DNA from 2 places in the Duganella sp. AC237 genome. Region 1 is predicted to be linked to the other one. Evidence: predicted binding sites of a transcription regulator. Region 1 holds the regulator's gene; the other holds the start of a gene.

Region 1 (4,209 bases):
AGCTGTTGAGGGCGCGCTCGCCGTTGCCGTTGATGCTCTCGACCGTGCCCTCGAAGCCGTCGCGCAGCGCGCGCGTGGTGGCGGCGTTGGCGCCGGCCTGGCGCGGCTGCAGCAGGCGGCTGGCGTCCGGATGCAGCACGTAGACCGGATGCTCGCCGCGCGTGAGGGCGAAAAAGTAGCCGCTCTTGCCGACCTTGGCGGTGCGCAGGTGGCCCAGCACATTGTCCTTGTACAGGCGCAGCACGCCGTTGAGCACGCACACCACCTCGCCCTTGGCGTTGAGAACCGGCGCCACCATCTGCACGATCGGCTGCTTGTGGGACTTGCCGATCACTGGCTCGGCGACCAGCGGTTTGCGGGTGCGCATCACGGTCTGGAAGTAGGCGCGGTCGGAGGCGTCGATGCCGACCCGGCCGGGCCGGACCGGGACGTCGGCGATCACCACGCCTTGCGGGCTGAGCACGAGCAGATCGTCGAACAGCGCCAGCACGGCGCGGTCCTGGTAGTAGGCGCGCAGCCGCTCGGTGGAGTTGGCGAGCTCGACCGGCTGATGGCGCGCCGACAGCGCGATGATGTCGAGCAGCATGGTCAGCTTGTCGTCGAGTTCCTCGGCGGTGCGGCCGATCAGCGCCGTTTGCTGGGTCAAAAGCACCTTGGTGAAGTCCGCCTTCATGCGTTGCATCTGAACCACGGTCACCAGCGCGATCATCAGGATCGACGTGATGCTGGTCGCCAGCGCAACTTTAGCCTTGATGCCAAGTGGCTTCATTTCATCCTTGTCGGGCGGGTCGGACATGAAATCGGAGAACTACGGAAGTGCTCAGGAATTCTCCTATCAATGCCCGACCTTGGCAACAATATTAACGCTGGGCAGCGGAGATGATCACGTCGGCGACTTTTTGCGGCTGCGACACCATCGGCACATGGCTCGATTTCAGCGTGATAGTGGTGGCGTTGATTTTCTTGGCGAACGCTTGCTGCAGGGCCGGATCGATCATGCGATCGTCGGACGCGGCGATGTAATAGTTCGCCTTGTTTTTCCAGGCCTCTACGGTGGTCTTGTCGGCGAAGGCCTTGGCGGCGATCGGACCCTGGGTGGCGGCGATCAGCGCGGCGGTGGCCGGCGCGACGTCCTGGGCGAAGTTGGCGGAGACCGACGCGGTCGGCAGCCACAGGAAACCGCCGGCGTCGGCCTGCAGGGTGGCGATACCTGGCGGCACGGCGTAGTCTTTGCCCAGGTCGGCGGTGGCCTGGCCTGCCGACGGTGCGAACGCGGCCACGTAGACCAGCGCCTTGACCTTGTCGCTGGTGCCCGCCTCGGTGATCACGGTGCCGCCCCACGAGTGGCCGACCAGCACTACTTTACCGGTTTGCGCGTCGATCACGCGCTGCGCGGCGGCGACGTCGTCGGCCAGCGAGGTCAGCGGGTTTTGCACGGCCACCACCTTCAAGCCCTTCGCTTGCAGCAGCGGGATGATTTTCTCCCAGCTGGAACCGTCGGCGAAGGCGCCGTGCACCAGTACCACGGTGGTGTCGGCGGCCGGCGCGGCGGCTTGGGCGGTCAGGACGGTGGAGGCCAGCAGGGCGGCGGCGATGATCGAGCGTTTCATGGTGATTCCTTTCGAGGTTGGTTGTTTGCGATTAAGTAGTGTGCTACTTGCTTGAGTTGAACTATAGCGAACAATCTAATAGCGCGCAATATAAATTTGACCGAATGTCGAAAATATTTTGCGGTCCCATGGCCGCCGGTACGAAAACGCTTGCAAGCAAGGCTGTCAGCAAGGCGAATACCTGATCGGCACAGTGCGGCATCGGCCAAAAGCGGCGACTAATGGTCTACACTGGGGGCATGATAAGAGACCTCCCCGCACTGGTGCTGCCCGGCGCCACCATCGACATCCTGAAGGCAAGTTGCGCCAACTGCAGCATGCATCAGCTGTGTCTGCCGATGGGACTGGGCAACGAAGACATGGAGCGGCTCGACCAGATCATCGGGCGCCGCCGCAAGGTCGCGCGCGGCAGCACCCTGTTCCGCATCGGCGATCCGTTCGTGAACCTGTACGCGATCCGGCTCGGGCATTTCAAGACCTACCAGGTCAACCGCGAGGGCGCCGAGCAGATCACCGGCTTCCAGATGGCCGGCGAGCTGCTGGGCATGGACGCCATCAGCACCGACCTGCACCATTGCACCGCCGTCGCGCTGGAGGACAGCGAGGTGTGCGAGATTCCGTTCGGCAGCCTGCAACAGCTTCTGGCCGACATGCCGACCCTGCTGCGGCATTTCCACCGCATGATGAGCCAGGAGATCACGCGCGAGCAAAGCGTCATGCTCCTGCTGGGCAATATGCAGGCGACGCAGCGCTTCGCCGCCTTCCTGGTCAACCTGTCGTCGCGCTACGAGGCGCGCGGCTACTCGCCCAACACCTTCCAGCTGCGCATGTCGCGCGAAGAGATCGGCAACTACCTGGGCCTGACGATCGAAAGCATCAGCCGCCTGCTGTCGAAGTTCAAGAAGGAAGGCCTGCTCCGCGTGAGCAACCGCGAAATCGAACTGCTCGACCCGCCCATGCTCAAAGCCATCACGGCCGGCACGCAGACCTGTCACTAGCGGTGACATGACCATGTAGACACGTAGGGCGGATTAGGCGAAGCCGTAATCCGCCATGCATGCGCCGCCGACGGAGCTTGGCGGATTACGCTACGCTAATCCGCCCTACGTGTCTCCACGTGCCCTCCACCGTTTGCGGAACTATTCCGCGCGCAGGGTCACGCTACGCTGCGCCGGCCAGCTCCAGGCGCCGGCAAGGCGCCAGTCGCGCTGTTCGCCTTCCACCAGCACCACCCAACGGCTGCGCTCGAGCATCGGCAGATTGATCTGGAAGCGGCCGAATTCGTCCGGCCGCACCACCAGTTGGATATCCTTGGCCGGCAAGGTGGCGTGCGACAGGCGCACGAACAAGCGTTCCGTCTTGCCGTGCTCGTCGCTATTGCGGCGCAGCTGGCCGGCCAGCATCCCTTGCGTGGCGTCGTAGCCGATCGACATCGACAACCCCAGCGAGCTGGCCAGGCGGTCGCGCCGCAAGTCCTGGTTGATGGCCTTGCCCTGCTTGTAGTAGTCGCCCACCACCAGCGCGTCCTGCCGCGTGAAGGCCAGGTAGCCGGTGTAGACGCCGGCGACGATGACGATCGCCGGCCCCGCCATCAGCAGCCACGGCCAGCGCTGCTTCCACCACGGCGTTGCCGTGCCATGCGATACCGATACGGTCATAATGCTCTCCTTAGCGCGGCACGATGAATACCGCGTCTTCCTTCACATGCAGCGACGGGTCGTCGACCGACGTCAGTTCGACGGCGATCTTGTTCGAGCCCGGATGGGCGGCGCCATGCGCCGTGCGCAGCCGGATCGGATGCGCCTTGGTGTCGGTGGCCTCGACCCGCACCAGCTCCGGCGTGACCTGGGCCAGCGTTGGAATGCCGCTGACGCGGATGCGGTAGGTCTGCGCCAGCTCCGACGTGTTCATGATCTGCAGCCGGTAGACGTTTTCGATCATGCCGTCCTCGACCTCGCGCCCCATGGCGCCGCGGTCGCGGATCACGTCCAGCTTGAGCGGCACGCGCAGGTACAGCGCAGTGCCGACGGCGGCCACGATCAGCGCCAGGATGGCGGCGTAGATCTGCACCCGGGGACGCAGGGTGCGCCGGCGGATTTGCATCGGCGTGTAGTGCATGGTCATGGCGCGCTCGGTGCTGTAGCGGATCAGCCCGCGCGGCAGGCCGACCTTTTCCATGACGCCGTTGCAGGCGTCGACGCAGGCGGCGCAGCCGATGCATTCGTACTGCAGGCCGTTGCGGATGTCGATGCCGGTCGGGCACACTTGCACGCACATCGAGCAGTCGATGCAGTCGCCGCCCTTGCCGGCCGCCTTCTTCGACAACGGCATGCGCGGCTCGCCCCGTTCGCCGGCGTAGGTGATGATCAAGGTGTCGCGGTCGAACATCGAGCTCTGGAAGCGGGCGTACGGGCACATGTACTTGCACACCTGCTCGCGCATCCAGCCGGCGTTGCCGTAGGTGGCGAAGCTGTAGAACACCACCCAAAACCATTCCCATGGGCCAAAGCTCAACGTCAGCACCTCGCCGGCCAGATGCTTGATCGGCGTGAAGTAGCCTACAAACGTGAAACCGGTCCACAGCGCCACCGCGCCCCAG
Region 2 (4,209 bases), 2.9 Mb from region 1:
TTCGCGTGCCTGCGACCGGCTTCACCATGGTGGAGCTGGTCACCGTTATGGTCGTTATCGGGATCTTGGGCGCCATCGGCGCCGCGCGCTTTTTCGATAACAACACTTTCGCCGGCCGTGCTTATTCCGATCAGGTCAAGTCTGTGATCCGCTCTGCTCAAAAGCTTGCCATCGCCCAGAACCGTCCGGTTTTTGTGCAGGCGTCGCCGGCCAGGTTTGCAGTCTGTTTCAACACCGCCAATTGCAACAACGCCGCCGACTTGGCTTTCGCGCCGGGCAGCTCTAATACTGGCAATTCTGCAACCCGCGCTGTCTGCACGCTTGGCAACAACTACGTCGCCAACTGGATGTGCGAGGGTACGCCGGCTAGCGTGGCGGTAGGCGGTGTCGCGCCCGGGTATGCATTTTCCTTCGACCGCATGGGCCGTCCGAGCTTCGCTGCACCGTTGACGCTGACCTTTACCAGCGGCGCCAGCGTTTACCGGTTCACCGTGGAAGCCGAGACCGGTTATGTCCATTAATCGCCAAGACGGCCTTACCATCGTCGAGCTCGTTCTGTTCATGGTGATCATGGGCGTCGCCGCTGCGGGCATTCTTGGCGTGCTCAACCTCAGCGCAAAATCCAGCGCCGATCCGCTGCGCCGCAAGCAGGCCATGCTGATCGCGGAAGCGTATATGGAAGAAGTGCAATTAGCGGGGCTGACCTTTTGCGGTCCGAACGACCCCGCCTATGGCACTGCGGTCAAAGTGGACGAGTGCGGCACCCGCGCCAAAGTGGGGCAGCGCGCGCCTGGCAGTCCGCGCCCGTACGCCAGCGTTGCCGATTATGGGACCAGCCTCAATACACCTGAACGCACCTTTGGTCCGAACGGCGTTGATCAGGATGTGAATGGACGTGCGCTTGGCGTGGATAAGGATTCCAAAACGATGGGAAACAGCTCGCTCGCCGGCATCACGACCACCGTCACCTTGAATTTGCTCGGTCCCGGCGCCGAGCTCGGTCCTGCCGGCGCGAGCCCCTTCGGTAACGACGGCTTCCGTGTTGGTTCCGTGGCAGACAATCTCGAGGCTTTGCAGATCACAGTCATCACCCAGTATGGCCCGAACGAGTTCATTCGGCTGGACGGCTACCGCACGCGTTACGCGCCATGATGACCGTCCACCGCATCACACGCGCTATCGCCCGTCATCAGCGCGGCTTCACGCTGGTGGAGGCGGTCGTCGTCATGGTGATCACCGGTATCGTCGCCGGCACCATGGTGCTGTTCATCCGCCGCCCCGTGCAAAACTATACTGATGCGGCTGCCCGGGCCGACCTGAGTGACGCCGCCGATCTGGCCTTGCGCCGCATGGCCCGCGAATTGCGCACTGCCTTGCCCAACAGCGTACGCCTGACTGCCACGGCAGCAGGGCAATGGTGGCTGGAGTTCATTCCGACCAAGGCGGGCGGCCTATATCTGGCTGTGGAGAATGCACCCGACCCCAATGCGGATCCCCTCGTGGGCAAACCTTTGAGCTTTACCAACCAGACGGTGGCGCCATTCAATGTGATTGGGCCGATGCCGCCGGTCGCCGTGGGCGATTTTTTTGCCATCTACAACTTGGGAACCGGTTTCGATGGTGCGGACGCCTACGCCCGCACGAATCTGGCAGTGATCACTGGTTTTGATAATAATAAAAGGTCAATTTCCTACGACAGCACGCTTGCTGGCCAGTCAGGTAAAAATCCGTTTCGCCCCGCTTCCGGAAATGTACCGAATACCTCGCCACGTCAACGCTTCCAGGTCGTAACTCGGCCCGTGATTTACCGCTGTGAGGGGAACGCGAATGGCAAGGGGACATTGACCCGTTCGGTTGCCGCCGACTTTCTCGTGCAGCCGCCGCTACCGCTGGCATCGGACGGAAGCTTGTTGGCAAATAATGTGGTCGCGTGCGACTTCACCATCGGCACCTCGGCTAGCCAGCAGAGTGGCTTGATCGGCTTGAATCTGTCCCTCGGGCGCGCCAGTCTTGAGGGCGGCAATGCCGTGGAAACCATCACGCTGTCCCATCAGATTCACGTGGACAATACGCCATGACGCCACGAATGATACGTAAATCGTCCGGCGTCGCGCTGGTGACGGCCATCTTCCTATTAGTGGTACTGGCCGGATTGGGCGTGGCGGTGGTTTCTTTGACGACATCGCAGCAGTCGAGTGCGACGCAGGACGAGCAGGGCGCGCGCGCCTATCAAGCCGCCAAGGCGGGCTTGGAGTGGGCTCTATACATCCAACTCGAGCGGGCACGAAACGCAAACATCGCTAACCCGCTCGGTTGCCCGGCGATCCGCAGTTTCGCCCTGTCGGCGCCAACTTTGGCGGCTTATACCGTCACGGTGCAATGCAGCCAGCCGGAAGCTGGCTACCACACTCCGGCACCGCCCGAGCTCGTCGATCCGACGTTCGGCGGCATCAGGATCACAGTCACCGCTTGCAACCAGCCCGCAAACAATACCTGCCCCAACAACGCGCCAGGCCCCGATTATGTACAGCGCGTCATTGAGGCGCAGCTATAAAGAAACAAGCCACATGACAATGTGTGTGTTTTTGTGGCATTACTATTAATTTTTGGCAAACGAGCGGTGTAACTTGAATATAATCAACCAACTAGCGCGTAAACCTCGTGTGCTGGTAATCATCTAGGTTGCTGGTATGGGATTCCTCAAAAGAAGCAAAAAGAAGGATGGCTGGCTGACCGTCTCGTTCCAGCGCGACGGTATTTGCGCTGGCCGCGTGCAGCGCGTGCGCGACGCCAAGGCGGTGGTCGAGCTGTCGTCGTTCTATCCGTCCACTGCCAGCCTGTCGGCCGAATCGCTGGAAAAAGTGAGCAAGGATTTGAAGGCCGCCAATTTCCTCTTCGGCACCATGCTGAGCGGCGGCGAATACCAGATGCTGACCGTCGATGCACCCAACGTTCCGAAAGATGAATTGAAAACGGCGGTGCGCTGGCGCTTGAAGGATATGCTCGATTTCCATGTCGACGACGCCACCATCGACGTGCTCGATATCCCGGTCGATCCGAACGCGCCGTCGCGCGCCCATTCGATGTTCGCCATCGCCGCCCGCAACGCGCTGATCCAGTCGCGCCAAGGCTTGTTCGCCGAGGCCAAGATAGAACTGAACGTCATCGACATTCCGGAAATGGCGCAGCGGAACATCTCGGTGCTGCTGGAAACCGAAGGCCGTGGCCTGGCGATGCTGTCGTTCGACGGCGACGGCGGCCTGCTGACGATCACCTTCAAGGGCGAGCTGTACCTGTCGCGCCGCATCGACGTGACCTTGCCGCAGTTGCTGGAACCGGACACCGACAAGCAGCAAACCTTATTCGACAAGATTACCCTGGAGCTGCAACGCTCGCTGGATCACTTCGACCGCCAGTTCAACTATGTCAACGTGATCAAGCTGCTGCTGGCGCCGACCGGCGCGCAGGGCTTGCACGAATATCTGGCGGCCAATCTCTACATGCCGGTCGAGGCGATGGGCCTGGAGGATGTGTTCGACCTGAGCAAGGCGCCGGCGCTGCTCGACGTCGAGCAGCAACAGCGTTTCTTCCTGACCCTGGGCGCGGCCCTGCGGCACGAGGAGGTGGTGCTGTGAGTCAGCAGATCAACCTGTTCAACCCCATCTTCCTCAAGCAGAAGAAAGTATTCACGGCCTTGCCGATGGCGGAGGCGCTGGGCGTGATCGTCGCCGGCGCGCTGCTGCTGACGTGGTACGCCGGCCAGCGTGTGGCCGACCTGGAAACATCCGCCGCGTCCGGCAAAACCTTGCTGGCCGACCGCGAGCGACGTCTGGCGGAGGCCAGCAAGCAATTCGCGCCACGGCAGAAAAGCGCCACCATCGCAAGCGAGGTCGCCCAGGCCGAGGCGGAGCTGAAGTCGCTGCAACAAGTGGAATCGGTGCTGCGCGACGGCACGCTTGGCAACGCGGCCGGCTATGCCGAATATTTCCGCGCGTTTTCGCGACAGAACGTCAGTGGGCTGTGGTTGACAGGCGTGTCGATCGTCGGCGCGGGCAACGATATCGGCGTGCAGGGACGTGCCATGCAGCCGACCTTGATACCCGCCTATATCGCGCGCTTGAAGTCGGAGCGGGTTATGCACGGCAAGAGCTTCGCCAGCCTGGATATTTCACGGCCGGACGCGCAACTGACGCCGGTCGCCGCGCCGGC

Evidence for each region. The regulator FNR, encoded in region 1, switches genes on or off when oxygen is low (the NO sensors DNR and NnrR bind a similar motif). The targets are predictions, from matches to a motif close to TTGATNNNNATCAA.
Region 2: AC0IYS_RS13530 (agglutinin biogenesis protein MshI) is a predicted target of FNR. The motif match lies at 2,628-2,641, and genes of this name have one in related genera.

What each region holds. Positions count from the first base shown of each region.
Region 1 is NZ_CEEDEW010000003.1:90,313-94,521, forward strand. Features, by position in the region: gene AC0IYS_RS00745 (response regulator) at 1-796, opposite strand, end outside; gene AC0IYS_RS00750 (alpha/beta fold hydrolase) at 861-1,610, opposite strand; gene fnr (fumarate/nitrate reduction transcriptional regulator Fnr) at 1,850-2,608, shown strand; gene AC0IYS_RS00760 (FixH family protein) at 2,750-3,268, opposite strand; gene ccoG (cytochrome c oxidase accessory protein CcoG) at 3,279-4,209, opposite strand, start outside.
Region 2 is NZ_CEEDEW010000003.1:2,966,251-2,970,459, forward strand. Features, by position in the region: gene AC0IYS_RS13510 (pilus assembly FimT family protein) at 1-521, shown strand, start outside; gene AC0IYS_RS13515 (type IV pilus modification PilV family protein) at 511-1,152, shown strand; gene AC0IYS_RS13520 (type II secretion system protein) at 1,149-2,078, shown strand; gene AC0IYS_RS13525 (pilus assembly PilX family protein) at 2,075-2,554, shown strand; gene AC0IYS_RS13530 (agglutinin biogenesis protein MshI) at 2,691-3,635, shown strand; gene AC0IYS_RS13535 (MSHA biogenesis protein MshI) at 3,632-4,209, shown strand, end outside.